3 regions of the Streptomyces sp. NPDC086787 genome follow, and region 2 is predicted to be linked to each of the others. Evidence: predicted binding sites of a transcription regulator. Region 2 holds the regulator's gene; each other region holds the start of a gene.
The links. The regulator HrcA, encoded in region 2, represses chaperone genes, less so after heat shock. The targets are predictions, from matches to a motif close to TTNGCACTCNGNNNNNCNGAGTGCNAA.

Region 1: the regulator HrcA is predicted to act here: its motif matches at 2,578-2,604, upstream of groL (chaperonin GroEL).
Region 3: the regulator HrcA is predicted to act here: its motif matches at 5,944-5,970, upstream of groES (co-chaperone GroES).

Annotation. Positions count from the first base shown of each region.
Region 1 covers NZ_JBIVBC010000005.1:123,391-132,848, forward strand. The annotation lists SAM riboswitch class I at 125-268, shown strand; gene thrC (threonine synthase) at 286-1,575, shown strand; gene ACIPK3_RS14850 (MoaD/ThiS family protein) at 1,572-1,847, shown strand; gene ACIPK3_RS14855 (cold-shock protein) at 2,246-2,452, shown strand; gene groL (chaperonin GroEL) at 2,767-4,389, shown strand; partial or broken gene ACIPK3_RS14865 (hypothetical protein) at 4,400-5,133, opposite strand; gene ACIPK3_RS14870 (DUF397 domain-containing protein) at 5,416-5,625, opposite strand; gene ACIPK3_RS14875 (helix-turn-helix domain-containing protein) at 5,606-6,448, opposite strand; gene ACIPK3_RS14880 (hypothetical protein) at 6,563-6,772, shown strand; gene ACIPK3_RS14885 (NADH:flavin oxidoreductase) at 7,156-8,280, shown strand; gene ACIPK3_RS14890 (hypothetical protein) at 8,297-8,866, opposite strand; gene murQ (N-acetylmuramic acid 6-phosphate etherase) at 8,898-9,458, opposite strand, start outside.
Region 2 covers NZ_JBIVBC010000001.1:475,893-485,350, reverse strand. The annotation lists gene ACIPK3_RS02210 (hypothetical protein) at 1-533, opposite strand, end outside; gene ACIPK3_RS02205 (VOC family protein) at 644-1,036, opposite strand; gene ACIPK3_RS02200 (16S rRNA (uracil(1498)-N(3))-methyltransferase) at 1,077-1,826, opposite strand; gene ACIPK3_RS02195 (nitronate monooxygenase) at 1,823-2,905, opposite strand; gene dnaJ (molecular chaperone DnaJ) at 3,108-4,244, opposite strand; gene hrcA (heat-inducible transcriptional repressor HrcA) at 4,245-5,261, opposite strand; gene ACIPK3_RS02180 (MBL fold metallo-hydrolase) at 5,427-6,149, shown strand; gene ACIPK3_RS02175 (DUF3097 domain-containing protein) at 6,184-6,993, shown strand; gene hemW (radical SAM family heme chaperone HemW) at 7,001-8,233, opposite strand; gene ACIPK3_RS02165 (SpoIIE family protein phosphatase) at 8,343-9,458, opposite strand, start outside.
Region 3 covers NZ_JBIVBC010000008.1:17,368-26,825, reverse strand. The annotation lists gene ACIPK3_RS20255 (response regulator transcription factor) at 398-1,009, opposite strand; gene ACIPK3_RS20250 (WhiB family transcriptional regulator) at 1,391-1,720, shown strand; gene ACIPK3_RS20245 (LysR family transcriptional regulator) at 1,790-2,689, opposite strand; gene ACIPK3_RS20240 (SDR family NAD(P)-dependent oxidoreductase) at 2,880-3,653, shown strand; gene groL (chaperonin GroEL) at 3,738-5,366, opposite strand; gene groES (co-chaperone GroES) at 5,489-5,797, opposite strand; gene ACIPK3_RS20225 (polysaccharide deacetylase family protein) at 6,087-6,935, opposite strand; gene ACIPK3_RS20220 (polysaccharide deacetylase family protein) at 6,932-7,873, opposite strand; gene ACIPK3_RS20215 (methyltransferase domain-containing protein) at 7,964-9,157, shown strand; gene ACIPK3_RS20210 (RNA polymerase sigma factor) at 9,167-9,458, opposite strand, start outside.

The sequences.
Region 1 (9,458 bases), on a different contig from region 2:
GCGGCTCCTCACGTGTCTCGCGGTTCGGACGGCTGTCTCAACGTTCCTGGCCTTCGGTTACAGTTCTGAGCAACGCCGGATGACCATCGCATATCCAGGGTCGCCGACGTCCACAACCGAATACCGCTCATCCAGAGGGGCAGAGGGACACGGCCCGATGAAGCCCCGGCAACCCTCCAGTCGGTCACTCGTGCGCATCGCGAGGCTCCCGGCTCGGGAAGGTGCCAAATCCGTCTCACGGCGAGATGCGCTGTGAGGAAGATGAGGAGAAAGGGCCTCGCCTCCATGGCTGTGCAGACAGTTGCATCGAACAGCACCCCCACCTCCACTGTGGACCTCGGCCCCGCCGCCGCCCTCAGCTGCCGCGAATGCGGGCACCGCGTCCCGCTCGGCCCCGTCTTCGCCTGCGAGGAGTGTTTCGGGCCGCTGGAGATCGCCTACGACTTCTCCGGCTACGACACCGAGGAACTGCGCCGGCGCATCGAGTCCGGCCCCGCCAGCGTCTGGCGTTACGCGCCGCTGCTGCCGGTCCCCGCGGACGTGGCGGGCAAGCCCAACCTGAATCCCGGCTGGACCCCGCTGGTCCAGGCCGACAACCTGGCCCGTGAGCTGGGCGTCACCGGCGGCCTGTACGTGAAGGACGACTCCGGCAACCCGACGCACTCCTTCAAGGACCGCGTCGTGGCCCAGGCCCTGGAGGCCGCCCGCGCCTTCGGCTTCACCACGCTCTCCTGCTCCTCCACCGGCAACCTGGCCGGAGCGGTCGGCGCCGCCGCCGCCCGCGCGGGCCTGCGCTCGTGCGTGTTCATCCCGCACGACCTGGAGCAGGGCAAGGTCGTCATGGCCGCCGTCTACGGCGGTGAGCTCGTCGGCATCGAGGGCAACTACGACGACGTGAACCGCTTCTGCTCCGAGCTGATCGGTGACCCGGCCGGAGAGGGCTGGGGCTTCGTCAACGTGAACCTGCGGCCGTACTACGCGGAGGGCTCCAAGACCCTGGCGTACGAGATCTGCGAGCAGCTCGGCTGGCGGCTCCCGGACCAGATCGTGGTGCCGATCGCCTCCGGCTCCCAGCTCACGAAGATCGACAAGGGGCTGAAGGAGCTGATCGCGCTCGGGCTCGTGGAGGACCGCCCCTACAAGATCTTCGGTGCCCAGGCCGAGGGCTGCTCGCCGGTGTCGGCCGCGTTCAAGGCCGGCCACGACGTGGTCCGCCCGCAGAAGCCGGACACCATCGCCAAGTCCCTCGCGATCGGCAACCCGGCCGACGGGCCGTATGTGCTCGACATCGCGCGCCGTACCGGCGGTGCGGTGGAGGACGTGACCGACGAGCAGATCGTGGACGCCATCAGGCTGCTGGCCCGTACCGAGGGGATCTTCGCGGAGACCGCGGGCGGGGTGACGGTGGGCGTGACGAAGAAGCTGATCGAGGACGGCGTCCTCGATCCGGCGAAGACCACCGTCGTGCTCAACACCGGCGACGGCCTCAAGACCCTCGACGCGGTGGCCGGCACCGGACTGACCGCGACCATCCGCCCGAACCTGGACTCCTTCCGAGAGGCTGGCCTCGCATGAGTGTGACTGTCCGTATTCCCACCATCCTCCGTACGTACACGGGCGGGCAGGCCGAGGTGAGCGCCGAGGGGGCCACTCTGGGCCAGGTCATCGAGGACCTGGAGCGCAACCACACCGGGATCGCCGCCCGTGTCCTGGACGACCAGGGCAAGCTCCGCCGCTTCGTCAACGTGTACGTGAACGACGACGACGTCCGCTTCGAGCAGGGCCTGGAAACCGCGACTCCCGAGGGTGCCGGTGTCTCGATCATTCCGGCTGTCGCGGGCGGCTGAACATTACCCTGGGTAATGCTCAGGGAAGCGGAATAAGTAATTCAGCGTGGTTGAGCGCGGTACAGTTTGGGGAATCCGCGCCGCAATCACAGGTCAGAAGCCCTGGAATCATGCCGCAGTCCCGACAAGAAGTAGCCAAAGTGCGGGTGCTTTCTGCGGCATTTTTCCCCTTTGTGGAGCCTGACTTGCCCTGACAGTGGGTGAATTTTCGCCACATTCCGGACCGCATGCGCCCAGAATTCTCGTCCGTTTGACCTGTTGCAGAGGGCAGTTGGACAGATACATTCAGCCGCGGTCGACGCGTTCCGGCGCACGCCCCCAACCCAACGGGGGGTGAGGTCTGACCCGGATCCGCGAAGTGTGGATCTGTGCAAGGGCCAGTAATAGGGGAGTTAGGCATGGCTCAGGGCACCGTCAAGTGGTTCAACGCGGAGAAGGGGTACGGCTTCATCGCGGTCGACGGTGGTGCGGATGTTTTCGTCCACTACAGCGCGATTCAGATGGACGGCTACCGCACCCTGGAAGAGGGGCAGCGGGTCGACTTCGAGATCTCGCAGGGCCAGAAGGGCCCGCAGGCGGACATGGTCCGGCTGGCGACCAGCTGAAGCACGCGTCGACTGAACGCCGACGTACGTCTGTTTGTACGCGAGGGGCCCGCACCGCTCAGGTGCGGGCCCCTCGTCTTGCCCTCGTCCTGCCCCATGTCTTGCCTGGGGTCTTGCCCGAGCCGCTTGCACTCGGCAGGGGCGAGTGCTAATCATTGGCGTTAGCACTCTGAAGGTGAGAGTGACAAAGATGGACCGGGTCGGTGAGGTCCGCAGGCCGCGTGGGGCAAGGATCCACGGGCTTGCGAGCCGTCCGTCGCGGGCGCGGGCGCGGTCCGAAGGAATCACCCCCAGTCCTGGAGGGACCACTTCACATGGCCAAGATCATCGCGTTCGACGAGGAGGCGCGGCGCGGCCTTGAGCGCGGTATGAACCAGCTCGCCGACGCCGTCAAGGTCACCCTCGGCCCCAAGGGCCGTAACGTCGTCCTCGAGAAGAAGTGGGGCGCCCCCACGATCACCAACGATGGTGTTTCCATCGCCAAGGAGATCGAGCTGGAGGACCCGTACGAGAAGATCGGCGCCGAGCTGGTCAAGGAAGTCGCCAAGAAGACGGACGACGTCGCCGGTGACGGTACGACCACCGCGACCGTGCTCGCCCAGGCGCTGGTCCGCGAGGGCCTGCGCAACGTGGCCGCCGGTGCCAACCCGATGGCGCTGAAGCGCGGTATCGAGAAGGCCGTCGAGGCCGTCTCCGCCGCCCTGCTCGAGCAGGCCAAGGATGTCGAGACCAAGGAGCAGATCGCTTCCACGGCCTCCATCTCCGCCGCCGACACCCAGATCGGCGAGCTCATCGCCGAGGCCATGGACAAGGTCGGCAAGGAAGGCGTCATCACCGTCGAGGAGTCCCAGACCTTCGGTCTGGAGCTGGAGCTCACCGAGGGTATGCGCTTCGACAAGGGCTACATCTCGGCGTACTTCGCCACCGACATGGAGCGTATGGAGGCGTCGCTCGACGACCCGTACATCCTGATCGCCAACTCCAAGATCGGCTCCGTCAAGGACCTGCTCCCGCTCCTGGAGAAGGTCATGCAGTCGGGCAAGCCGCTGCTGATCATCGCCGAGGACGTCGAGGGCGAGGCCCTGTCGACCCTGGTCGTCAACAAGATCCGTGGCACCTTCAAGTCCGTCGCCGTCAAGGCCCCGGGCTTCGGTGACCGCCGCAAGGCCATGCTCGGCGACATCGCCATCCTCACGGGCGGCGAGGTCATCTCCGAGGAGGTCGGCCTCAAGCTGGAGAACGCGACCCTGGACCTCCTGGGCCGCGCCCGCAAGGTCGTCATCACCAAGGACGAGACCACCATCGTCGACGGTGCCGGCTCCTCGGACCAGGTCAACGGCCGGGTGAACCAGATCCGCGCCGAGATCGAGAACAGCGACTCGGACTACGACCGCGAGAAGCTCCAGGAGCGTCTGGCGAAGCTGGCCGGCGGCGTGGCCGTCATCAAGGCCGGCGCCGCCACCGAGGTGGAGCTCAAGGAGCGCAAGCACCGCATCGAGGACGCCGTTCGCAACGCGAAGGCGGCCGTCGAGGAGGGCATCGTCGCCGGTGGTGGCGTGGCCCTGCTCCAGGCCTCCCAGGTCTTCGAGAAGCTGGAGCTGGAGGGCGACGAGGCCACCGGTGCCGCCGCCGTCAAGCTGGCGCTCGAGGCCCCGCTGAAGCAGATCGCCGTCAACGCCGGCCTCGAGGGCGGTGTCGTGGTGGAGAAGGTGCGCAACCTGACCCCGGGCCACGGTCTGAACGCCGCGACCGGTGAGTACGTCGACCTGGTCAAGGAAGGCATCATCGACCCGGCGAAGGTGACCCGTTCCGCGCTGCAGAACGCCGCCTCCATCGCCGCGCTGTTCCTCACCACCGAGGCCGTCATCGCCGACAAGCCGGAGAAGTCCGCCGCGCCTGCCGGTGGCGGCATGCCGGGTGGTGACATGGACTTCTGATCCTTCCGGATCACCTGTCCTTTTCCGAGGGCGGTACCCCTGCTGAGGCGGGGGTACCGCCCTCGGGCGTTTCCGTCGGGACGTGCGCTCGATGCCACGGGATGCGGCGGCTGACCGACGCCAACGCCGTGCGCAGTTCGGCGGCGCGGGCGTGGACGTCGGGGGACGGTGACGGGGAGCAGGCGGTGTGGTGCCGGGTGCCACGGCAGGCCGTGCACAGGCCGCCCGGCAGTGCTTCCGGGCGGCCGGGTACGCCGCACTCCGAGCACTCCAGCAGGCGGCGGGGCGGAGTCGTCGGCGCCGACGGTGCCAACGGTGCCATCGGTTCCGGGGGAGTTTGTCCGTCAGACGGCGGTGCAGCAGGCGCCAGCCGCGCGCAGTCGGCCGCCGAGAGCGACAGCGCCGGGGCCGTACGGCCGAGCGCCGTCAGCACCATCCGTCCTCACGCGCCGTTCGCGTGAACCACGTTCGGGTGATCCACTGCACGGTCCCGGTCCCGGTGAGCTGCTCGCGGCCTCGCCTCAGGTGCCCCGCCCGCTGGATGTTGTTCAGCGCCGTACGCAACGCGCACTGCCCGTACGGGAGCACCTTGGCCAGCGTCTTCACCGACACGTCGGCCCCGTCGGGCAACCGGTCCACCTACGCCGCGATCGCCGCTTCGCGGGGCGGGAGATGCGTGAAGTCGTCGTTCGTGCGGGGGCTTTGGCCCGGCGCAGTGCGCTTCCCGTACCCGGGGTTGGCCATCGGGTGAGGGGGCTCGTGCGCGACGGTGGGGGCGTCACCAAGCTTGGCGTCAGCCATGGACCGAACCTTCCAGTTCATCGATCTCTTGGTCAGGCCCCCCATAGGTGTTGGTGCACCTGTGGGGGCTGATTGCTATGGCGGACGCCAGAGCCTTGTGACGTTCCGTCGCAAGTCGGTCGCGTCAAGTCAACACGCAAGGGTGGGAGGGTGGGTTGGGCCCTCCACCCGTTCCTTGGAAAGAGGTCTCGGGGCTGGCGACTTGAGCCTCGGGAGGGGTTCTTCTCAGCCCTGCTTGACGCCCGCGACAAACGCCGACCAGGCCTCCGGCCGGAACGCGAGCTTCGGGCCGCGGGGGTTCTTGGAGTCGCGAACGGGGACGACGGCGGGGTTGCCGTCGGCGACTTCGAGGCAGTTGCTGCCGCTGCCGCCGCTGTAGCTCGACTTGTACCAGGTGGCCGTGCTCAGGTCGTAGTCAAGAGGGCTGATCTCCATGGCCGTAATCCTGCACCACCGACTCGAGCAGAGCCAGCGAGTCGGAAGGGGAGAGCGCTGAGGCCTGGAGGAGGCTGAACATCAGCGTGTGGCGGGCGACTGTGGCCGGGTCGTCCACCAGCCTCCCCATGTCCGGACCCTCCACGAAGGAGAGCGGAGGGGCGTCCGTGAACTCCATCAGTTTCAATGCCCCGGCCATCGCCGCATGCGCCCCTTCGCCGAACGGCAGCACCTGCACGATGATCCGGTGCCTGCGGGCCAGGTCCGCCACATGCCGCAGCGCTTCCGCCATGACTGCGCGACCGCCCACCGGCCGGCGGAGTACGGCCTCGTCCAGCACCGCCCACAACAACGGGGTTGTTGGGTCGTTGAGGATGTGGGCCCGGTCGAGCCGGTCGGCCACCGACTTGTCGATCTCCGCATCGGGCGCCGTGGGGTTGTACGCGCGAAACACCGCCTGCGCGTAAGCCTCCGTCTGCAACAGTCCGGGGATCAGAAGCTGGCCGTACTCCCTGATTCCCCTTGCGACTGCCTCCGCGTCCGCCGCCTCCGCGAAGTGGTCCGGGTACTTCGACTTGGCGAGGGCGCCGCAGTTGCGGGTGAAGAAGCCGTTCGTGCCCAGGATCTCGTCAATCTTGGCGGCGTATTCGAGTTGCAGGCGCCGAGTGCCTGCCTCCAACTGCCCGATGAACGACCCGCTCACGAACAGAAGCTCACCCAGTGCCGTCTGGCTGAAGCCCTTCCGTTCGCGGGCGATGCGTAGCTCGGAGCCCAGGAGGGCCCGGGGAGAGCTGGACGGATCTAGGTCCTTGGAGCCGGACATGGCAACTCCCTGTCACATCACGTGGGGTTGTTGGGTCGCCGTCTCTGGCCAGGTTAGGGACTTGATGGCCACGCTGGGTACAGAACAGGAATACTCAGAGTGGAGGTACGGACTATGGCGAACACGGCGAAGTCGGCCCAGGAGGCGGTGGAGCGGTTGCGCTCCGCGCTCAAGGAGGTCGGGATCATCCTGCCGTCCCTGCGGATCGATCCGGTGACCGGCGCGTACGGAGACCCGTACGCCCTGGTCGACCTCGGCCGCTGCAACCTGGGCGTCGCCTCCCGGCTGGCCGCCGCGCTGCGGGAGCGGGGCGGGGACGCGTGAGTGGCGAGGTGCCGGTGCCCGTCGGGTCGTATGCCGTGGACGGGCGCAGTGGCAGGGTCGGTGAGGTCATGGGGCGGGAGGGTGGGTGTGTGCAGCTCAGGCCGGTGGGCGGTGGGGTCGAGTGGGACTGTCCGCCGGGGGAGCTGTGGGAGGCGACGCCGAGTGACGTGCTGCGGGAGCGCGTGCGCAGGCTGAACAGGGAGGTGCGGTTGCCCCGGACGTGAGGGGGTCGTCAGCCCCGGGAGCCCACGGCGTACGTGTCGTAGATCTCCAGGAGTCGGGTTGGGGAATGCGGCGATGGATGGCACGGTTGAGCCCGTCGGACTGTGCATGCGTGTGCACATACCGACCGGTACCCGACTTGTCTGCCCAGGAGATTTCCCGTGACCGTCACTGACACCGCCTCCCGAGCGGCCCAGCTCCTCTCCCGTCCCGTCTCGCTGAACGGGCTGACCGTCCGCAACCGCATCGCGATGGCGCCGATGACCCGCATGTTCTCGCCGGGCGGCATCCCGGGTGAGGACGTGCTGTCGTACTACGCGCGCCGGGCCGCCGCAGGTGTCGGACTGATCGTCACCGAGGGGACGTACGTCGGGCACGACTCGGCCGGGCAGAGCGACCGGGTGCCCCGGTTCCACGGTGAGGAGCAGCTCGCCGGGTGGGCGAAGGTCGCGGAGGCCGTGCACGCGGCGGGCGGTGCGATCGTGCCGCAGCTGTGGCACATCGGCATGGTCCGCAAGGCGGGCGAACCGCCGTTCGCGGACGCTCCCGCCGTCGGCCCGTCGGGTCTGGTGGCCGAGGGCGCCGAGCAGACCGGCCGGGCCATGACGCAGCAGGACGTGGACGACGTGATCGCCGCGTTCGCGGAGGCGGCCGCCGCCGCCGAGCGGATCGGCTTCGACGGCGTCGAGCTGCACGGCGCCCACGGCTATCTGCTGGACCAGTTCCTGTGGGCGGGCACCAACCGCCGTACCGACGCCTACGGTGGCGACCCGGTGGCCCGCGCCCAGTTCTCGGCGGAGATCGTCGCGGCGGTCCGCGCGGCCGTGTCCCCGGAGTTCCCTGTGATCTTCCGCTACTCGCAGTGGAAGCAGCAGGACTACTCGGCCCGCCTCGCGGAGACCCCGGAGGAGCTGGAGTCGATCCTCACCCCGCTGGCCGCCGCCGGTGTGGACGTCTTCCACGCCTCCACCCGCCGCTACTGGCTCCCGGAGTTCGACGACTCCGACCTCAACCTCGCGGGCTGGACGAAGAAGATCACCGGCAAGCCGGTCATCTCCGTCGGCTCGGTCGGCCTGGACGGCGAGTTCCTCTCGTCCTTCGCGGGCGAGGGCGCCGGTCTGGGGAGCATCGACAACCTGCTCGACCGGATGGAGGCCGACGAGTTCGACATGGTCGCCGTCGGCCGTGCCCTGCTCCAGGACCCCGAGTGGGCGGCGAAGGTCCTCGGCGACCGCTTCTCCGAGCTCAAGGCGTTCGACGCGGCGGCCCTGAAGAAGCTGACCTGATCCGACCTGGTCCGGCCTACAGGTTTCCCATCGGCTCGATGTCCACCTGCACGGGTGTGCCCCAGACGCGCAGGACCTCGTAGTCCGTGAACTCGTGCACGAGCCGGTAGGCCATGGCGGCTCGGGAGCCGCGTCGCTGGGCGGCGATGTACAGCTCGGCCTCGCGGCGGTCCCGGCGCGGGGTGCCGCACAACTGCCACTCCCGTCCGTTCCACATCTCCGGCAGCCAGCGCTGCTGGGCCTGTGGACGTTCGGAGCGGACGCCGTAGCGGGAGGGCACGGGCTCGGCGCCCCCCTCCCGGGGGCGGGTCCCGTGCAGCTGGGAGCGGCGCGCCGCCCGGCGCCGGGTCTCGCACAGCAGACACAGGTCCGGTGCGCCCTCGTCCACCGGGCCGGTCGGGTGCTCGGGACAGCGGGTGGTGGGCGCGCCCCCGCTGACGCTCTCGTCCAGCAGGTCCACGGCCCGCCGCAGATCGGCCCGCACCTCGTGCAGCTTGGCGTCCGGGGTCTCGGCGGTGAGCGCCTCCCCGTGCTCCCCGAGCAGTCGCAGGGCCCGTCCGAGAGCGGTGAGCTGGGCGTGGTTCATGCCCACCAGCTTCCCACCCGCGTGCCCCTCATCAGCCGTCGGTGTCCGTCAGCGCCGCACGCAGGTGGCCGTCCGTCTTCTTCAGGAGGCGGGCCGCCGTCGGGGCGTCCACTCCGGCCAGGATGGTCAGGACCGCGTTCTTCACCTCGCCGCCCGTCTCCGACAGGGCCCGCTCGACCTGCTCGTCGGTGGCGCCGGTGGCCAGCGCGACGATACGGCGGGAGCGTGCCCGGAGCTTGTCGTTGGAGGCGCGGACGTCCACCATCAGGTTCCCGTAGGTCTTGCCGAGGCGGATCATCGTGAGCGTCGAGATCATGTTGAGGACCAGCTTCTGCGCCGTGCCCGCCTTCAGCCTGGTCGAGCCGGTGAGCAGTTCCGGACCCACGACGACCTCGATGCCGTACTCGGCCGCCGCCGCGAGCGCGCTTCCACGGTTGCAGGACAGGCCGACGGTCAGCGCGCCCAGCGCGCGGGCGTGCTCGACCGCGCCGACCGCGTAGGGGGTGCGGCCCGACGCCGAGACGCCGACCACCGTGTCGTCGGGGGTCAGGGCCAGCGCGTCCAGGTCCGCGCGGGCCAGCTCCCGGGAGTC
Region 2 (9,458 bases):
TCGCCCTGGCACCAGACGGTGCGGGTGACGGTCACGGTGGGACCGGGCCGCTGCCCGCCCGGCGGGCGGTAGGTGACGGGAGGTTTGTACGTCGGACCGGGTTTCGCGTCGCAGTTGCCGAGACCCTGCACGTGGAACACCTCCCTGCCGGCGACCTTGGCGACCAGGTCGCCGCGCACGCACGCGCCGCTGACGGCCCTGGTGACCTTGCCGGTGACGGTGATCTTCCGTCCGTCGTCGGTCTGTCCCTGGCAGTCCACGGAGACGATCGTGGTCTCGCTCGGCGAGGGTGTCCTGCCGTAGGTACGGCCCTTGCTGCCGTAGTTGCCCGTGCAGCTCAGCCAGCGCACCTTCACATGCTGCCGCTCCAGCTGGGCCGTGGCCGTGGTGTCCGTCGTGTACGCCACCGTCGCGGAGCTCATGTCACCGGGCTGGCAGGCCACGACCGCGCCCACGGCCATCACCGCGAGCCCGCCCACGGCCACCACCCGCGTCCCGCGCGGCCGACGCCAAATCCGCCTCAATGCCCCCATGGGGGGCAGCCTGCCACCGACGGGGGCGCGACGGAAGGGCGCGTACGGCCAGTCAAATGTTCGCGCTGGTCACCGGGGAGGGGTATGCGGCGGCCGTCCACTCCGGACGGTCACGTGCGCAGCAGCAGCCACTCCTGGAGTTCCACCAGGTTGCCCTCCGGGTCCTTGAGGTGGGCGACACGCATGCGGTCGGTCATGGAGGCCGGGCCGTGGAGCAGGGTGGCGCCGCGCGCGGTGATCTGCGCGCAGTAGCCGTCCAGGTCGTCGACGCGCAGCACGACCAGGGAACGGTGGCCGGTCGCCGTGTCACCCAGTTCGCCCAGCACCTCGGCCATCATCGCCCGGTCCTGGAGGGCGATCCCGGCGGAACCGGAGTGCGGGCTGAACTTCTCGTACGGGCCGTCGGCCGCGCCCGACTGCGGCTTGAGGCCGAGGACTTCGGCGTAGAAGCGGTAGCAGGCGGCGAAGTCGGTGACGAGCAACCGGACCTGGGCGAGTTCCACGGCGTTCCCCCTGTGTGTGTTCCCGGCGTGTGTCCCGGTGTCAGGACCAGCGGCCGGTGAGGCCCAGCAGGAGGGCCGCCGCCGCGGTCCCCGCGGTCGATGTACGCAGCACGGTACGCCCCAGCACATACGCCTTCGCGCCCGCCTCCGCGAAGGCCGCCAACTCCTCTCGGGAGACGCCTCCCTCGGGGCCGACGACGAGCACGATCTGGCCCTCCGCGGGGAGTTCGGCGGTGGCGAGCGGCTCGCTGCCGTGTTCGAAGTCCGAGTGCAGTACGGCGGCGAAGTCGGCCTTGGCGAGAAGCGCGGCGACCTGTTTGGTCGTCGCCGGGTCCGCGACCTCGGGGAAGCGGACCCGGCGGGACTGCTTGCCGGCCTCGCGGGCGGTGGCCCGCCACTTGCCGAGGGCCTTCAGCCCGCGGTCGCCCTTCCACTGGGTGATGCAGCGGGACGCCTGCCACGGCACGATCGCGTCGACGCCGACCTCGGTCATGGTCTCGACGGCGAGTTCGCCCCGGTCCCCCTTGGGGAGGGCCTGGACGACGGTGATGCGGGGCTGTTCCTCGGGCTCCTCGGTGACGCCGGTCATGTGGACGACCAGCCGGTCCTTGCCCTCGGTGCCGATCACGTCGCACGTCGCGTACCGCCCGGCGCCGTCGGTGAGAACGACCTCCTCGCCGGGTTCGAGCCGCTTCACGGAGACGGCGTGCCGTCCCTCGGGACCGTCGAGGACGTACCGTCCGCCGTCGTCCGCGCGGAAGTGCTCGACGACGAAGACCGGGGCGGTCATCGGGTCTCACCGCCGGGAGCCGCGGGCAGCGCGGTCCTCGCCTCGGCGAGTTCCGCCGCCAGCACCTCCACCAGCTGCCCGGCGGGCAGGGCCCTGGCCATGCGGTGCCCCTGGCCCGCCCACATGGCCATGCCCTGGGTGTCACCGGCCTTGGTCGCCGCCTTGCGCAGCGGCGAGGTCAGATGGTGCACCTCGGGGTAGGCGGCGGGTGCGTACCGGCCGTGCTCGCGCAGGAAACGGTTGACCAGGCCGCGGGCCGGACGGCCGGTGAAGGCGCGGGTCAGCTGGGTGCGGGCGAACAGCGGGTTGGTCAGCGCCTGCTTGTGCAGGGCGTGCGCGCCGGACTCGGGGGTGGGGACGAACGCGGTGCCGAGCTGCGCCGCGCTCGCGCCCGCCGCGAGGACTGCGGCGATCTGTCCGCCGCGCATGATGCCGCCGGCCGCGACGACCGGGATGTCCACGGTCTCGCGGATCTGCGCGACGAGGGTGAGCACTCCGAGGCCGGAGCCGTCGTTCTCCGGGAGGTCCCGGTGGGTGCCCTGGTGGCCGCCCGCCTCGACGCCCTGCGCGATCACCGCGTCGGCGCCCGCGCGCCGTACGGCGAGGGCCTCCTCGGGTGTGGTCGCGGTGGCCAGGGTGAGGGTTCCGGCGCGGCGGAGGGACTCCAGCACCTCGCGGGTGGGGACACCGAAGTGGAAGGAGACCACCGGCACCGGGTTGTCCAGCAGTACGGCGAGCTTGGTCTCGTACCCGTCGTCGCGGCCGCTGTCCGGGTCGCCGAGCTCGGTCCCGTACCAGGCGGCCTCGCCGGCCAGCTGGCTCGCGTAGAGGTCCACGGTGCCGGACTCGGCGTACTCCGGCTGCGGCATGAACAGGTTCACGCCGAAGGGGCGGGAGGTGAGGCTCCGCAGCTGTTTGATCTCCTGGTACATGCCGTCGGCGGTCTTGTACCCGGCGGCGAGAAACCCGAGCCCGCCCGCCTCACAGACGGCGGCGGCGAGCTGCGGCACGGAGACGCCGCCCGCCATGGGGGCCTGCACGATCGGCTGGGGAAAGAGATCGGTCAGCGCGGAGGACATGACCGCATGGTGTCACGTCCTCCGAACAAGTCCGAAACCGGCCGTCCCTTGGCACAGGCCAGGGGCAAGCGGGCTGCGCCCGCCGGACTCACCGACCGTTGAAGGCGTCCTTGAGCCGCGAGAACAGCCCTTGCCGGCCCGGCTGACTGTGTCTGCCCGGGGGGCGACCCCCGGACCCCCGCCCACTAGTCAGCCACCCGCGTCACCGACCGTTGAACGCGTCCTTGAGCCGCGAGAACAGCCCTTGCTGGCCCGGCTGGAACTGTCCCTGTGGGCGTTCCTCGCCGCGGAGCTTGGCGAGTTCGCGCAGGACGCGTTCCTGTTCGGGGTCGAGCTTGCTGGGGGTCTGGACCTCGACGTGGACGATGAGGTCGCCCCGGCCGCCGCCGCGCAGGTGCGTGACGCCACGGCCGTGCAGCGGGATGGACTGGCCGGACTGGGTGCCGGGCCGGATGTCGACCTCTTCGAGGCCGTCGAGGGTCTCCAGCGGCACCTTGGTGCCGAGGGCCGCCGCCGTCATCGGGAGCGTGACCGTGCAGTGCAGGTCGTCACCGCGCCGCTGGAACATGGCGTGCGGCAGTTCGTGGATCTCGACGTACAGGTCACCGGCGGGACCACCGCCCGGGCCGACCTCGCCCTCGCCGGCCAGCTGGATGCGCGTGCCGTTGTCGACACCGGCCGGGATCTTCACCGTCAGGGTGCGGCGGGAGCGGACGCGTCCGTCGCCGGCGCACTCCGGGCACGGTGTCGGGACGACCGTGCCGAAGCCCTGGCACTGCGGGCAGGGCCGCGAGGTCATGACCTGGCCGAGGAACGACCGGGTCACCTGGGACACCTCGCCGCGGCCGCGGCACATGTCACAGGTCTGCGCGGAGGTGCCGGGCGCGGCGCCCTCGCCGCTGCAGGTGTTGCAGACGACGGCCGTGTCGACCTGGATGTCCTTGGTCGTACCGAAGGCCGCCTCGTCCAGCTCGACCTCGATCCGGATCATCGCGTCCTGGCCCCGGCGGGTGCGCGAGCGCGGCCCGCGCTGCGACGCCGTGCCGAAGAACGCGTCCATGATGTCGGAGAAGTTGCCGAAGCCACCGGCCCCGAACCCGCCCGCACCGGCGCCGCCGGACTGCGAGAGCGGATCGCCGCCGAGGTCGTAGACCTGCTTCTTCTGCGGGTCCGACAGCACCTCGTAAGCGGCGTTGATCTCCTTGAACCGCTCCTGGGTCTTCGGGTCCGGGTTGACGTCCGGGTGCAGCTCGCGAGCGAGCCGCCGGAAGGCCTTCTTGATCTCTTCCTGCGACGCGTCGCGACGCACGCCGAGAACGGCGTAGTAGTCCGTGGCCACTTACGACTCCGCCAGGATCTGTCCGACGTAACGTGCCACCGCTCGTACCGCTCCCATCGTTCCCGGGTAATCCATGCGGGTCGGTCCGACCACGCCGAGTTTGGCCACTGCCTCGCCGCCGGAACCGTAACCGACCGACACGACGGATGTGGAGTTGAGTCCCTCATGGGCGTTCTCGTGACCGATCCGCACGGTCACACCCGGATCCTTGGCCTCGCCCAGCAGCTTGAGGAGCACGACCTGCTCCTCCAGTGCCTCCAGGACGGGCCGGATCATGAGAGGAAAGTCATGCCCGAAGCGGGTGAGATTGGCGGTGCCGCCAATGATCAGCCGCTCCTCGTTCTCCTCGACCAGCGTCTCCAGCAAGGTGGAGAGCACCGTCGCGACCGTACCCCGGTCCTCGGCCTCGAAGGCCTCCGGGAGGTCCTCCACCAGCTGGGGCACGTCCGTGAACCGGCGGCCGGCCACCCGGCTGTTCAGCCGGGCCCGCAGATCCGCGAGGGACGACTCCCCGAAGGGCGCCGGGCAGTCGACCATACGCTGCTCGACCCGGCCGGTGTCCGTGATCAGCACGAGCATCAGACGCGCGGGCGCGAGGGACAGCAGTTCCACGTGCCGCACGGTCGAGCGGGTGAGGGAGGGGTACTGCACGACGGCGACCTGCCGGGTGAGCTGGGCGAGCAGCCGCACGGTCCGTGCCACCACGTCGTCCAGGTCGACCGCGCCGTCCAGGAAGTGGTGGATGGCCCGCCGTTCGGGCGCGCTCATCGGCTTGACGCCGGCGAGCTTGTCCACGAACAGCCGGTAGCCCTTGTCGGTGGGGATGCGCCCCGCGCTGGTGTGCGGCTGGGCGATGTAGCCCTCGTCCTCCAGGGCGGACATGTCGTTGCGGACGGTCGCCGGGGACACGCCGAGGTTGTGCCGTTCGGTGAGCGCCTTGGAGCCCACCGGCTCCTCGGTGCCGACGTAGTCCTGGACGATGGCGCGCAGTACCTGGAGCCTTCGTTCACTCAACATGCGCGCACACCTCCAGAAATGTCATGCCCGTGATGCCCTCCCTGGCACTCTGCGTATACGAGTGCCAGCGCTCCCCGGCCAGTGTACGGCGGTGGGGTGCGCACCGGGCAAGGCCGGTCCCCTGCCGTCGGTGACCGTGACCACGGTCACCGATAGCGTCGCCGTATGACGGTGACTTGGGAAGAGCTGGGGTGGGAACGGTTGGCCGCCGGGGTCGGGCGGTACCGGCTGCCGGGCTGGGACTGCACCGCGGGGCTGGTTCTCGGGGAGGGCGCGGCACTGGTGGTGGACGCCGGGTCGGGCCTCGCCGAGGGCGCACGGTTGCGCGCGTGGGCGCGGGAGCTCGCCGGGGGCGGTGTGACCCATCTCGCGCTCACCCATCCGCACTTCGACCATGTCTTCGGCGCGGCGGCCTTCGCGGACGCGGAGGTGTACGGCGCGGTGGGCGTCGACGCCGTCTTCACGTACGAGCGGGCGGAACTGCGTCGGGACGCCGTGCGCCACGGGCTCCCCGCACCGGATGCGGACGAGGCGGCCGACGCCCTGGCCGTCCCCCGCCATCTGGTGTCCGGGGAGTGGACGCTGGACCTCGGCGGCGGCCGCCAGGCGCTGCTGGCCAACGTCGGCCCCGGGCACACCGCCCACGACCTGGCGGTGCTGGTACCGGGCGAGCAGGAGGTGGTGTTCTGCGGCGACCTGGTCGAGGAGTCGGGCGATCCCCAGGCCGGCCCCGACGCCGTACCGTCGCGTTGGCCCGCGGCGCTCGACCGGCTGCTCGCCCTGGGCGGCGAGGACGCCCTGTACGTGCCCGGCCACGGAGCGGTGGTCGATGCGGCGTTCGTACGGCGCCAGCGCGACGAACTGGCGGCGCGCTTCGGCGTGTCGTGAGTGCGGACGGGCGGGTTCTCCTATCGTCATCCGAATGCGCCAGTACTCCGCCGACCTGACCCCGCCCTGGAAGAAGCCGAAGCCGGTGCCCGAGGTACCGGCCGACCCGGGGCTCGTGGTGGAGGAGCCCGGCACCGGTTTCTGCGGCGCGGTGATCCGCTGCGAGGCGGGCACGGTGACCCTGGAGGACCGCTTCGGCAAGCACCGGGTCTTCCCGCTGGAGCCGCGGGGCTTTCTGCTGGAGGGTCAGGTGGTGACGCTGGTCAGACCCGCGTCCGGTCCGGCGCACCCCACCCGCACCGCCTCCGGCTCCGTCGCCGTCCCCGGCGCCCGCGCGCGGGTCGCCCGTGCCGGACGCATCTACGTCGAGGGCCGGCACGACGCCGAACTGGTCGAGCGGGTGTGGGGCGACGACCTGCGCATCGAGGGCGTGGTGGTCGAGTACCTGGAGGGCGTGGACGACCTGCCCGCGGTCGTGGCGGAGTTCGCGCCGGGCCCGGACGCACGGCTGGGGGTGCTCGTCGACCACCTCGTCCCGGGGACGAAGGAGTGGCGGATCGCACAGTCGGTCGGCAGCGAGCACGCCCTGGTGGTCGGTCACCCGTACATCGACATCTGGGAGGCGGTGAAACCGGCCTCCCTGGGCATCCCGGGCTGGCCGAGGGTGCCGCACGGCCAGGACTGGAAGACGGGGGTGTGCCGGGCTCTGGGGTGGCCGGAGAACACCGGGGCGGCCTGGCAGGGGATTCTCGGGCGGGTGCGGTCCTACAAGGATCTCGAACCGGAGTTGCTCGGGAGGGTGGAGGAGCTGATCGACTTCGTCACGGGCAGCGGTGGGGCCTGACCCGTGATCAGTCGACCAGGTCCCTGACCACCGCGTCCGCCAGCAGCCGTCCTCGCAGGGTGAGCACCGCCTGTCCCCGCGCGTAGGCGCCCTCGTCCAGCAGGCCCTCGGCCAGCGCCCGGCGGGAAGCCGCGCGGCCCTGGTCGCGGAGGAGTGACAGGGGTACTCCCTCGCGCAGGCGCAGTTCCAGCAGGATCCGTTCCACCCGGCGGTCCTCGTCCGTCAGGACCTCGCGGCCCGCGCCCGGGGTACGGCCCGACGCCAGGGCGGCCGCGTACGCGCCGGGGTGCTTCACGTTCCACCAGCGGACGCCGCCGACGTGGGAGTGCGCCCCGGGGCCCGCACCCCACCAGTCGGCGCCGCGCCAGTACAGCTCGTTGTGCAGACAGCGGCCGGCGTCCGAGGTGGCCCAGTTGGAGACCTCGTACCAGTCGTAGCCCGCCGCCGCCAGGGTCTCCTCGGCGATCAGGTAGCGGTCCGCGTGGACGTCGTCGTCGGTCATCGGGACCTCGCCCCGGCGGATCCGGCGGGCGAGCTGGGTGCCCTCCTCGACGATCAGGGCGTACGCCGAGACATGGTCGGGCCGGGCGCCGAGCGCCGCGTCGAGCGAGGCCCGCCAGTCGTCGTCCGACTCCCCCGGGGTGCCGTAGATCAGATCCAGGTTGACGTGCTCGAAGCCGGCGGCGCGGGCCTCGGCGACGCAGGCCTCGGGGCGGCCGGGGGTGTGCGTGCGGTCGAGGATCTTCAGCACGTGCGGGCGGGCGCTCTGCATGCCGAAGGAGATCCGGTTGAAGCCGCCCTCCCGGAGGGTGGCCAGATACCGCTCGTCCACCGACTCCGGGTTCGCCTCCGTCGTCACCTCCGCGTCGGCCGCGAGGCCGAACTCGTCGCGGATCGCGCCCAGCATCCGTACGAGGTCCTCGGCGGCCAGCAGGGTCGGGGTGCCGCCGCCCACGAACACCGTACGGACCTCGCGCGGGTCGTCCCCCAGCACCTTGCGGGCGAGGCGGACCTCGTCGGTGAGCGTGTCGGCGTAGTTGTCGCGGGAGGCGAGGACACCGCCGCTGCCGCGCAGCTCGGTGGCGGTGTAGGTGTTGAAGTCGCAGTAGCCGCAGCGGGTCGCGCAGTACGGAACGTGCAGGTAGAAGCCGAGGGGGCGGTCGGCGCCCCCGGCGAGCGCGGACGCGGGCAGTGCGCCGTCGGCGGGGACGGGCTCGCCGTCGGGGAGGGCGGAAGGCATGTCCTCCATTGTCCTGTACCGCCGCCGTTGCTCCGCCACCGCGCCGGAGCAGCTCCGCCCGGAGCGGCTCCGGCCGGAGCTGCTCGGCCCGGATCTACTCGGCCTGGATCTACTCGGCCTGGAGCACCAGCAGCGCCAGGTCGTCCTCGGGCGCCCCGCCGCCGAACTCGTGCACCAGCCGTCTGATCCGTTCCGCGATCAGCTCGGCGCTCAGTCCCGCGCAGCCGGACAGGGCCCGCGCGAGCCCGTCGCCGTCGTCGAACTGGCGGGAGCCGGAACGCCGCTCGGTGACCCCGTCGGTGACGCACAGCAGGCTGTCGCCGGACCGCAGCTCGACGGTCTCGCTGGTGTACGTGGCGTCCTCGATCACACCGAGCAGGGTCTGCGGATGCGCGGCCGTGCTGACGTGGCCGTCCGGTCCGAGGATCAGCGGCAGCGGGTGCCCGGCGGAGGCGAGGGTGCAGCGGACGCCGCCGTCGAAGAGGGACAGCTCGCCGTAGAGGAGGGAGAGGAAGCGGGTCTGCGGTCCGTCCCCGGAGGTCACCGAGCGGCCGCCGGCGGCCACCAGCGCGCGGGCCGCCGCGTCCGCGGCCTCGGTGGCGTCGTCCAGAAGGAGCTGGTTGAGGCGGTCGAGGACGTCGGCGACCCGGTAGCCCTCGCGGGCCAGCAGCCGCAGCCAGGGCCGGGCGAGGCCGATCACGACGGCGGCTTCCGGTCCCTTTCCCTGGACGTCCCCGACGGCGAAGCACCAGCGGCCGTCGCCCGCCGGGAACAGGTCGTAGAAGTCGCCGCTCGGGCCGCCCTTCTCGCACGGCTCGTAGACGAGGGCGCTGCGCAGTCCGGGGATCTCGGCGACCGCGCCGGGCAGCAGTCCGCGTTGCAGTACGGCGCTGATGGTGGCCTGGTGGGCGTAGCGGCGGGCCGCGCCGATGGCGAGTGCCACGCGGCGGCTGAAGTCCTCCACGAGTCCGGTGATCGCGTCCGGGATGCCGAGCAGGCCGCAGCGCCCGATCACCAGGGTGCCGAGCGGGCGGCCGCCGACGATCAGCCGGTAGGCGAGGGCCGTACCGTCGGTGCCCTGCGGGCCGAGGGCACCGCGCGGCCAGGGGTACGGCTCGGGACCGGAGCACAGTCCGGCCCGGGGGCGCGGGGGTTCCTTCTCCAGGGCCCGGCGCAGGTCCTCGACGCGGTTCTCGCTGGTGTGCCAGACCCTGGCGAGGCGTGG
Region 3 (9,458 bases), on a different contig from region 2:
CGTGCCGCCCGTCCGCCCGGTCCGGTGGCTCGCAGGCCTCCCACCCGGGCCGCGCCCAGAATCCCGGCGGGTCCGCAGCCCTGTTGCCCCGACGGGCCCGACCGGCCCGGTGGGTCTCCGAGCCGTACGTCGCGACGGGCACCGCGTCCCCCACCCGAGCCGTGCCTTCGCTCCAACTGTGGCGGGTATCGCATCCCGGAGCGCCGGCGCGGTCCGCCACAAGGCTCCCTGTGCACCCATGCCACCACCCTCCGCACGGACAGGGACCTCGTCCGGCCGAACGACCGGAACTCGTCCCGGTGTACGAGGGATCCACCACCGCGCCGGGCCGGGCAGGCCTCCCGGCCCCGCCCGCTTCTGGCGGGCGGGGAGTACCGGACGGGCTCGGTCCTCGGTCCTAACGGACCAGTCCCCAACGGAAGCCGAGGGCCACCGCGTGGGCGCGGTCCGAGGCGCCGAGCTTCTTGAACAGGCGCCGGGCGTGGGTCTTGACGGTGTCCTCGGACAGGAACAGCTCACGGCCGATCTCCGCGTTGGAGCGGCCGTGGCTCATGCCCTCCAGCACCTGGATCTCACGCGCGGTGAGGGTGGGTGCGGCGCCCATCTCGGCCGAGCGCAGCCGGCGCGGGGCGAGACGCCAGGTCGGGTCGGCGAGGGCCTGTGTCACGGTGGCCCGCAGTTCGGCGCGCGAGGCGTCCTTGTGCAGATAGCCACGGGCGCCGGCCGCGACCGCGAGGGCCACGCCGTCGAGGTCCTCGGCGACAGTGAGCATGATGATGCGCGCGCCGGGGTCCGCGGACAGCAGTCGGCGTACGGTCTCGACGCCGCCCAGTCCGGGCATGCGCACGTCCATCAGGATCAAGTCCGAGCGGTCGGCACCCCAGCGGCGGAGGACTTCCTCGCCGTTGGCCGCCGTCGTCACACGCTCGACGCCGGGCACGGTCGCGACCGCGCGGCGGAGCGCCTCTCGGGCAAGCGGGGAGTCGTCGCAGACGAGGACGGATGTCATGGCCGCCCTCCGCAGCTGATGCGCGTCACCTTGAGCCTCCAGGCTGGTACGGAATCGTCACCTGTGCGGTCGACCGCCTCGGACGCCTGCCCGAGCGCTTGTGTTTTCAACCGCCTCCGCACTCTCAACGACGGTCACTCGAAAGAGTTACGGGGTCGGCTGCCGTCTTCGGCACTCTACGTGAGGGGGCGGACACGGTGCAGACATGCCCGTCGGACTCTCGACTTTTCACCACAACCTATGCCCCGTTTAGACCATTTTCTTCCCGTTTCACGGTGTCTGGGGCTAGATTCGCAATGAGTCATATTTTCATCTTCTTAGACCGGAGATGTACGGTCGTTGGCACCGTATCCGCCCAGAACGGCTACAAGGGGTCACGTAATGGCAGATTTCTCCCGCCTTCCCGGACCGAACGCGGACTTGTGGGACTGGCAGCTCCTGGCCGCCTGCCGTGGGGTCGACAGCTCCCTCTTCTTCCATCCGGAGGGCGAACGCGGTGCGGCACGGAGCGCTCGCGAGAACTCGGCCAAGGAGGTCTGCATGAGGTGCCCGGTCCGTGCCGAGTGCGCAGCGCACGCGCTGGCGGTCCGCGAGCCGTACGGCGTGTGGGGCGGCCTGACCGAGGATGAGCGCGAGGAGCTCATGGGGCGGGCGCGGAACCGGCTCGTGTCGGCTTCCACGTCCAGCGGGGACACCGCCCAGGACAACTGAAGGAACGTTTCTTCGACTGCCGCACGCGCATCTGCGCGGGCGCACGTACGCGTGCGCTCGCGCCGTACGTCACTGCCTGCGCGTCGCCCGCGCCAGCTGCTCCAGCGTGGCCGCGACCGCCGGAACCTGGGCCAGGTCGGGCAGGGTGAGGGCGACGATCTCCCGCCGCACCGCCGGCTCCAGCGCCACCGCACGGGCACTTCGGGGTCGCACGGACTCGATCGCCAGCTGGGGCAGGACGGCGACGCCCAGTCCGGCGCCCACCAGGCCGGCCACCGCCGGGTAGTCGTCGGTGGCGAAGTCGATGCGGGGTGTGAAACCGGCGGCCTCGCAGACCTCCACCAGCTGGCTGCGGCAACGCGGGCAGCCCGCGATCCAGGGCTCGTCGGCCAGTTCCCCGATGGCCACGGACGCCGCGCGCGCGAGCCGGTGGCATTCCGGGACCAGGGCGACCAGGCGGTCGGTGAGCAGCGGCCGTACGACCAGGTCGTCCCACTCCTCGGCGCCCGCCGCTCCCTCGTACCGGAAGGCGAGGGCAACGTCGCAGTCGCCCTCGCGCAGCAGTTCCACGGACCTCGGCGGCTCGGCCTCCTCCAGGGAGACGCGAGTGCCCGGGTGCGCGGCGCGCAGGGCCGCGAGGGCGGTCGGGACAAGGGTGGAGCTGCCGCTGGGGAAGGAGACCAGCCGGACCCGGCCCGCGCGCAGTCCGGCGATCGCGGCGACCTCCTCCTCGGCGGCGGTGAGCCCGGCGAGGATCCCGGAGGCGTGCCGGACGAGGGCCTCACCGGCCTGGGTCAGTCGCATCTCGCGCCCACCGCGAACCAGCAGCGGGGTGCCGACGGAGGACTCCAGCGCCTTCATCTGCTGACTGACGGCGGGCTGGGTGCAGCCCAGCTCGCGCCCCGCCGCCGAGAAGGAGCCGGTGGCGGCGACGGCGCGCAGGATGCGGAGATGACGTGCCTCGATCACCCTCCGATCATAAGGCCCCCTTGGGTGGGCGGTCCAAAATCACGGTGCCACTTTGGGACGGTCGGCCTCCGGCCCTTCCGGCCGCTCAGATCGTCCGGGGTCCGGGCGTCCGGCTGCCCGGGTCCGGCGCTCTGCGGTTCGGGTTCGCCGGAGCGCCGGGAAGTGCGGTGCGGGTTACTAGTCTTGGTGCATGACAACGGCTCTGATTACGGGATCGACCGCGGGAATCGGTGCCGCGTTCGCGCGGCGGCTGGCGGCTGACGGGCACAACCTCGTGCTGGTGGCGCGCGACACCAAACGGCTGCGCGAGCAGGCGACCGAGTTGCACGACCGGCACGGCATCGAGGCCGAGGTGCTGACCGCCGATCTGGCCGAGGACGCCGGAATCGAGTCGGTCGCCGCCCGTCTCGCGGACCGCCGGAACCCGGTCGACCTGCTGATCAACAACGCGGGCTTCGGCAACAAGGGCCATTATCTCGACGTCCCGATGACCGACGAGCTGCGGATGCTCAAGGTGCACTGCGAGGCGGTGCTGCGGCTGACGTCGGCGGCGGCGGAGGCGATGCGCGAGCGCGGTCGCGGCGGGGTCGTGAACGTGGCGTCCGTGGCCGCGTTCGTCCCCCGGGGCACGTACGGGGCGTCGAAGGCGTGGGTCGTGCAGTTCACGCAGGGGGCGGCGCGGGATCTGGCCGGTACCGGCGTCCGTCTGATGGCCCTGTGCCCCGGGTTCGTACGCACGGAGTTCCATGAGCGGGCCGGCATGGGCACGGAGAACATCCCGGGCTGGATGTGGCTGGACGCGGACAAGCTGGTCGAGACGGCGCTGGCCGACCTGGCGCGCGGCAAGTCGCTGTCCGTCCCGGACCCGCGCTACAAGGCGCTGATGGGAGTGGTGAAGGTGGCTCCGCGGGCGCTGCTCGGCGGGATCACCTCGAAGACGGGGCGCAAGTACGGTCCCCAGTGAGGTTTTCACGGTGAGGTTCTCACGAGCCGGTTGAACGCGAAGGCCCGGCACCACCTCGGTGCCGGGCCTTACTTGGCGCGTGGGTCAGTGGGAGTGGCCGTGACCGTGGCCGTGGCCCGCCTCGGCCGGCTCCTCTTCCTTCTTCTCGACGACCAGGGTCTCGGTCGTGAGCAGCAGGGAGGCGATGGATGCGGCGTTCTCCAGGGCGGAGCGGGTGACCTTGACCGGGTCGATGACGCCGGCCTTGACCAGGTCGCCGTACTCGCCGGTGGCGGCGTTGTAACCGCTGCCCTTCTCCAGCTCGGCCACCTTGGAGACGATGACGTAGCCCTCGAGGCCGGCGTTCTCGGCGATCCAGCGCAGCGGCTCGACGGCGGCGCGGCGGACGACCGAGACACCGGTGGCCTCGTCGCCGCTCTTGCCGAGGTTGCCCTCCAGCACCTTGACGGCGTGGACCAGAGCGGAGCCACCACCGGAGACGATGCCCTCCTCGACCGCGGCGCGGGTCGCGGAGATGGCGTCCTCCAGACGGTGCTTCTTCTCCTTCAGCTCCACCTCGGTGGCGGCGCCGACCTTGATCACGCACACGCCGCCGGCCAGCTTCGCGAGGCGCTCCTGGAGCTTCTCACGGTCCCAGTCGGAGTCGGTGTTCTCGATCTCGGCCTTGATCTGCGCGACGCGACCGTGCACGTCCTCGGTCTTGCCGGCACCGTCGACGAGCGTGGTGTCGTCCTTGGTGACGGTGACACGACGGGCGGAGCCGAGCACGTCGAGACCGACCTGGTCGATCTTGAGGCCGACCTCCTCGGAGATGACGGTGGCGCCGGTGAGGACGGCCATGTCCTGGAGCATCGCCTTGCGGCGGTCGCCGAAGCCGGGGGCCTTGACGGCGACGGCGTTGAACGTGCCGCGGATCTTGTTGACGACCAGGGTCGACAGGGCCTCGCCCTCGACGTCCTCGGCGATGATCAGCAGCGGCCGGGAGGCGTTGCTCTGGATGATCTTCTCCAGCAGCGGCAGGAGGTCCGCGATGGACGCGATCTTGCCCTGGTGGATGAGGATGTACGGGTCGTCGAGGATGGCCTCCATGCGCTCCTGGTCCGTCACGAAGTACGGCGACAGGTAGCCCTTGTCGAAGGCCATGCCCTCGGTGAAGTCCAGCTCCAGGCCGAAGGTGTTGGACTCCTCGACGGTGATCACACCGTCCTTGCCCACCTTGTCCATGGCCTCGGCGATGAGCTCGCCGACCTGCTGGTCCTGGGCGGACAGCGCGGCGACGGCGGCGATGTCGGACTTCTCGTCGATCGGGCGGGCCGAGGCGAGCAGGTCGTCGGAGACGGCCTTGACCGCGGCGTCGATGCCCTTCTTCAGGGCGGCCGGAGAGGCGCCGGCGGCGACGTTCTTCAGGCCCTCGCGGACGAGCGCCTGGGCCAGCACGGTGGCGGTGGTCGTACCGTCACCCGCGATGTCGTTGGTCTTGGTCGCCACCTCCTTCACCAGCTGGGCACCGAGGTTCTCGAACGGGTCCTCGACCTCGACCTCGCGGGCGATGGTGACGCCGTCGTTGGTGATGGTGGGAGCGCCGAACTTCTTGTCGATGACGACGTTGCGGCCGCGGGGGCCGATCGTCACCTTGACCGTGTCGGCAAGCTTGTTGACGCCGCGCTCCAGGGCGCGACGGGCGTCCTCGTCGAACTTCAGGATCTTCGCCATGACAGCGTGAGCCCTTTCGGAAATCTCGGGTGAAAGAACAACTGCGCCCCGGGCGCCCGGCTACTTGTCGGTGGCGGGGGCCAGGGGCGCAGCTAAAGCAACGAAGTGTGCTTCGTGGTGAATTACTTCTCGACGATCGCGAGCACGTCGCGGGCCGAGAGGACGAGGTACTCCTCGTTGTTGTACTTCACCTCGGTGCCGCCGTACTTGCTGTAGAGAACGATGTCGCCGACGCTGACGTCGAGCTCGACACGCTTGCCGTCCTCGACGCGGCCCGGACCAACAGCCAGGACGACGCCCTCCTGGGGCTTCTCCTTGGCGGTGTCAGGGATGACCAGGCCCGAAGCCGTGGTCTGCTCGGCGTCGAGCGGCTGGACCACGATGCGGTCCTCGAGCGGCTTGATGGCAACCTTGGAGCTGGCGGTCGTCACGATCCGACCTCCCCCTTCGGAGATCTCACGGGGTTAACTGTCTGAGGTGGCGACCAGGTGGATCCGTCGTCGCGGGTGCCGGACCTGCCCGTCGCGTTGTTGGCACTCTCCAGTGGGGAGTGCCAGAGCCGAGACTATGACCGCGGTTAGCACTCGGTCAAGCGGAGTGCCAATTGCCTGCGGCGCGGCGCGGAAAATTCGACCCCCTCATCGGCACCTCATCGACCCCGCGTCCGGCCCCTCATCGGCCCGCAAGTCGCCTACGCGTCGCCTGCGCGGCCCCGCCCTCTCACAGGTAGTCCTCAAGGCGTCCCACCGTCAGCCCCCGGGACTGGGCGCGGCGCAGGAGGCTGGCCGTGCGTTCGTGGAGGGTGGGGGCGGTGGGGGTGTCCGAGCCGATCAGGACGATGTCGCCGGGGCGCAGCTGTGCGGGGCCGTGGGTGTAGGTGAGGTCGTCGGCGGTCGTCGCCGCCCGCCAGAGGACCACCGCGGAGACACCGCAGTCGGCGGCCGCGCGCAGGGTGGTCCTGTCGTATCCGCCGTCGGGTGGGCGGAGCAGGCGGGGGCGGTGGCCGAGCCGGTTCGCCAGTCTGTCCTGCTGCTCGCAGATCTGGGCGCGCTGTTCGGCGAACGGCCGGCCCCGCAGCGGGGTGTGGTCGAGGGTGAGGTTCTGGACGGCGGCACCGGCCGAGCGGAGCCCGGCGAGGCGGGCGTCCCCCGGGGTCCGGCCGCCGTCGGTGAGGAACATGCTGACCGGGAGCCGCAGTTCGCGGACCATGTCGACGAACCGGGGGTCGTGCTCGGCGGCGTCGTCGTAGGTGAGGAAGACGACCCGGTCGTGGGTGCGGACGCGGTCGAGGACCGGGGGCGGCGACGGGCCGTCGGAGTGGACCGCCGCGGGGGTCGCGGAGCGGGCCGGGGGCCTGGGGGCCGGGGCCAGGGGAGCCTTGAGGCCCCAGCGGCGGGCCGTCTGCTCCGCCGTCCGGTGGCGCGGCCGCACCTTCTGGGCCGCCTTCTTGCCCAGCCGTTCGATGGGGTCGACGGACTGGGCGCAGCCGGTGAGGGGGGACAGGACCGCCGCGGTGAGCACGGTCGCCGTCAGCGCCCCGCACCACCGGCTCCGCCGCGGCCGCGTCACAGGTAGTCCTCCAGGCGTGCCACCGCGTATCCCTCGCGGGTGACCGTGTCCAGGAACCGGCGCATGTCGTCGATCATCGTGCCGTCCCAGTCCTCGCGGCCCCGGAAGTGGGTGAGCACGATGTCGCCGGGGTGCAGGCTCCGGTCCCACTCGCGGTACTCCCAGTGGTCGACGAAGACCTCCTCGTCCCAGATCGGCGCGTACTTGATCCCGCAGGACTTGGCGGCGCGCAGCGTGTCGCCGTTGTAGTTGCCGTAGGGCGGGCGGAAGACGGTCGGGGCCTTGCCGAACCGCTCCTTCATGATCTGCTGCATGCCGCAGATCTCCTCCCGCTGCTCCTCGTAGGACAGGCCGGGCAGATAGGGGTGGTTGAGGGTGTGGTTGTTCAGGGTGACGCCCTCGGCCTGCATCTGCCTGAAGTAGCCGTAGTCGTCCTTGACCAGGTAGTTGCTGAGGAAGGCGGTGTACGGGACCCTCAGGTCTCTCATCATGCGCAGGAACGCGGGGTCCTTCTCGTAGCCGTCGTCGATGGTCAGGAAGACGACCTTCTGCCGGGTGGGGATGGTGGTGAACACCGGCGGCAGGCCGTCCTCCACCTGGCCGTCGACCTCGAAGCCTTCACGAGCGGTGATCCGCGGTTTGCGGGCCGGAGGGGGCGGGGGTGTGAGGGGGGCCGTGTCCAGTCCCCAGTGCCGGGCGGCCGCCACGACGGCGGCACGCTCGGCCTTCAGACGGGTGGCGTAGGAGGCCAGGGCCCGGGCGGGGGCCGCCTGGAGGTTCGGCGCGCCCGGAGCGGGCCGCACTCCGCGCCCGGCCGGTCCGCCGCACCCGGAGATTCCGACGGTGACGACGGCGAGCGCGGCGACGCCTGCGCGGAAGCCGGCCCGTTTGGCCGCGACAAATGCACTATTTTTGTCATTTTGTAGGACTGCTCGCATGTTGCCGGATCCTTGCAGGCCCCGCCGCCGAACCCGGGCAGGCACCGCCGCCGGAAGCGGTCCATCCACCGACTGGCCCACAATGATCCGGTGAACGACCCGGTGAACGATCTGCTCTCCTTCCGCTCCCTGCTCGCCCCCGAGGGCCGCGCCCTCCTGCACGAGGTGCGCGACACGGCCCCCGCCGACGAGCTCGCCGTCGCCACCCGGTTGCGCCGCGAGCACCCCGCCGAACTGGTGTCGGCGGCCCTCGGCCAGGCCAGGCTGCGGCAGCGGGCGGTGGCGAAGTTCGGGACCGAGGACGCCGGGCGGATGTTCTTCACCCCGAACGGCGTCGAGCAGTCGACGCGGACGAGCGTGGCGGCGTACCGCGCGGACCGCCTTCGCGAACGGGGCGTACGCTCCGTCGCCGACCTGTGCTGCGGCATCGGCGGCGACGCCGTCGCCCTCGCGCGGGCCGGCATCCGGGTGCTGGCCGTGGACCGGGATCCGCTGACGGCGGCGGTGGCGCGGGCGAACGCCGACGCGCTCGGCCTCGCGGAGCTGATCGAGGTACGCGAGGCGGATGTGACGGAGGTGGACGTGTCCGCGTACGACGCCGTCTTCGTCGACCCGGCGCGGCGCGGCGGCCGCGGCCGTATCTTCGACCCGGAGGCGTACTCTCCCCCGCTGTCCTGGGCCGTGGCCACCGCGTCCAGGGCCCCGCACGCCGCGCTGAAGATCGCGCCGGGCATCCCGCACGAGGCCGTCCCGGCCGACGCCGAGGCCGAGTGGATCTCCGACGGCGGTGATGTGAAGGAGGCGGTGCTGTGGTTCGGGGCCGGGGTCCGGCCCGGCGCGGTACGGGCCACGCTGCTGCCGGGGCCGCGGTCACTGCTCGGGCGGGGGCTCCCGGATCCCGGGGTGCGGCCCGTGGGGCGCTATCTGTACGAGCCGGACGGCGCCGTCATCCGGGCGCATCTGGTCGCGGAGGTGGCCGAGTCGCTCGACGGCGGGCTGGTCGACGAGACCATCGCCTACGTCACGGCGGACGAACTGCGGCCGACCCCGTACGCGTCGGCCTATCTGATCACCGATCAGCTCCCCTTCAACCTGAAGAAGCTGAAGGCGCTGCTGCGCGAGCGTGAGGTCGGCACGCTGACCGTGAAGAAGCGCGGCTCGGCCGTCGAGCCGGAGGAGCTGCGGCGCAAGGTCAAGCCGCAGGGGCCCAACTCGGCGACGGTGTTCCTCACCCGCGTCGCGGGCGCGCCGACGATGCTGATCGGGGCGCCCGCGGACCGCTGACGGCGACGCTCACCCCGGCGGCAGTTCCCGCACCCGGGCCGCCAGCAGCTCACGCTCCCGCTCGTTGCGGGCGAGCCCGGCGGCCCGTGCGAACTGTGCGCGTGCCTCCGCCGTACGCCCGAGGCGGGCCAGCAGATCGCCGCGGACGCTGGGCAGCAGGTGGTAGTCGCGCAGGGCCGGGTCTGCGGCCACGGCGTCCACGATCGCCAGGGCCGGTCCGGGTCCCTCGGCCATCGAGACGGCCACCGCGCGGTTGAGTTCGACGATCGGGGACGGGACTCGGGCGGCGAGCAGGGCGTAG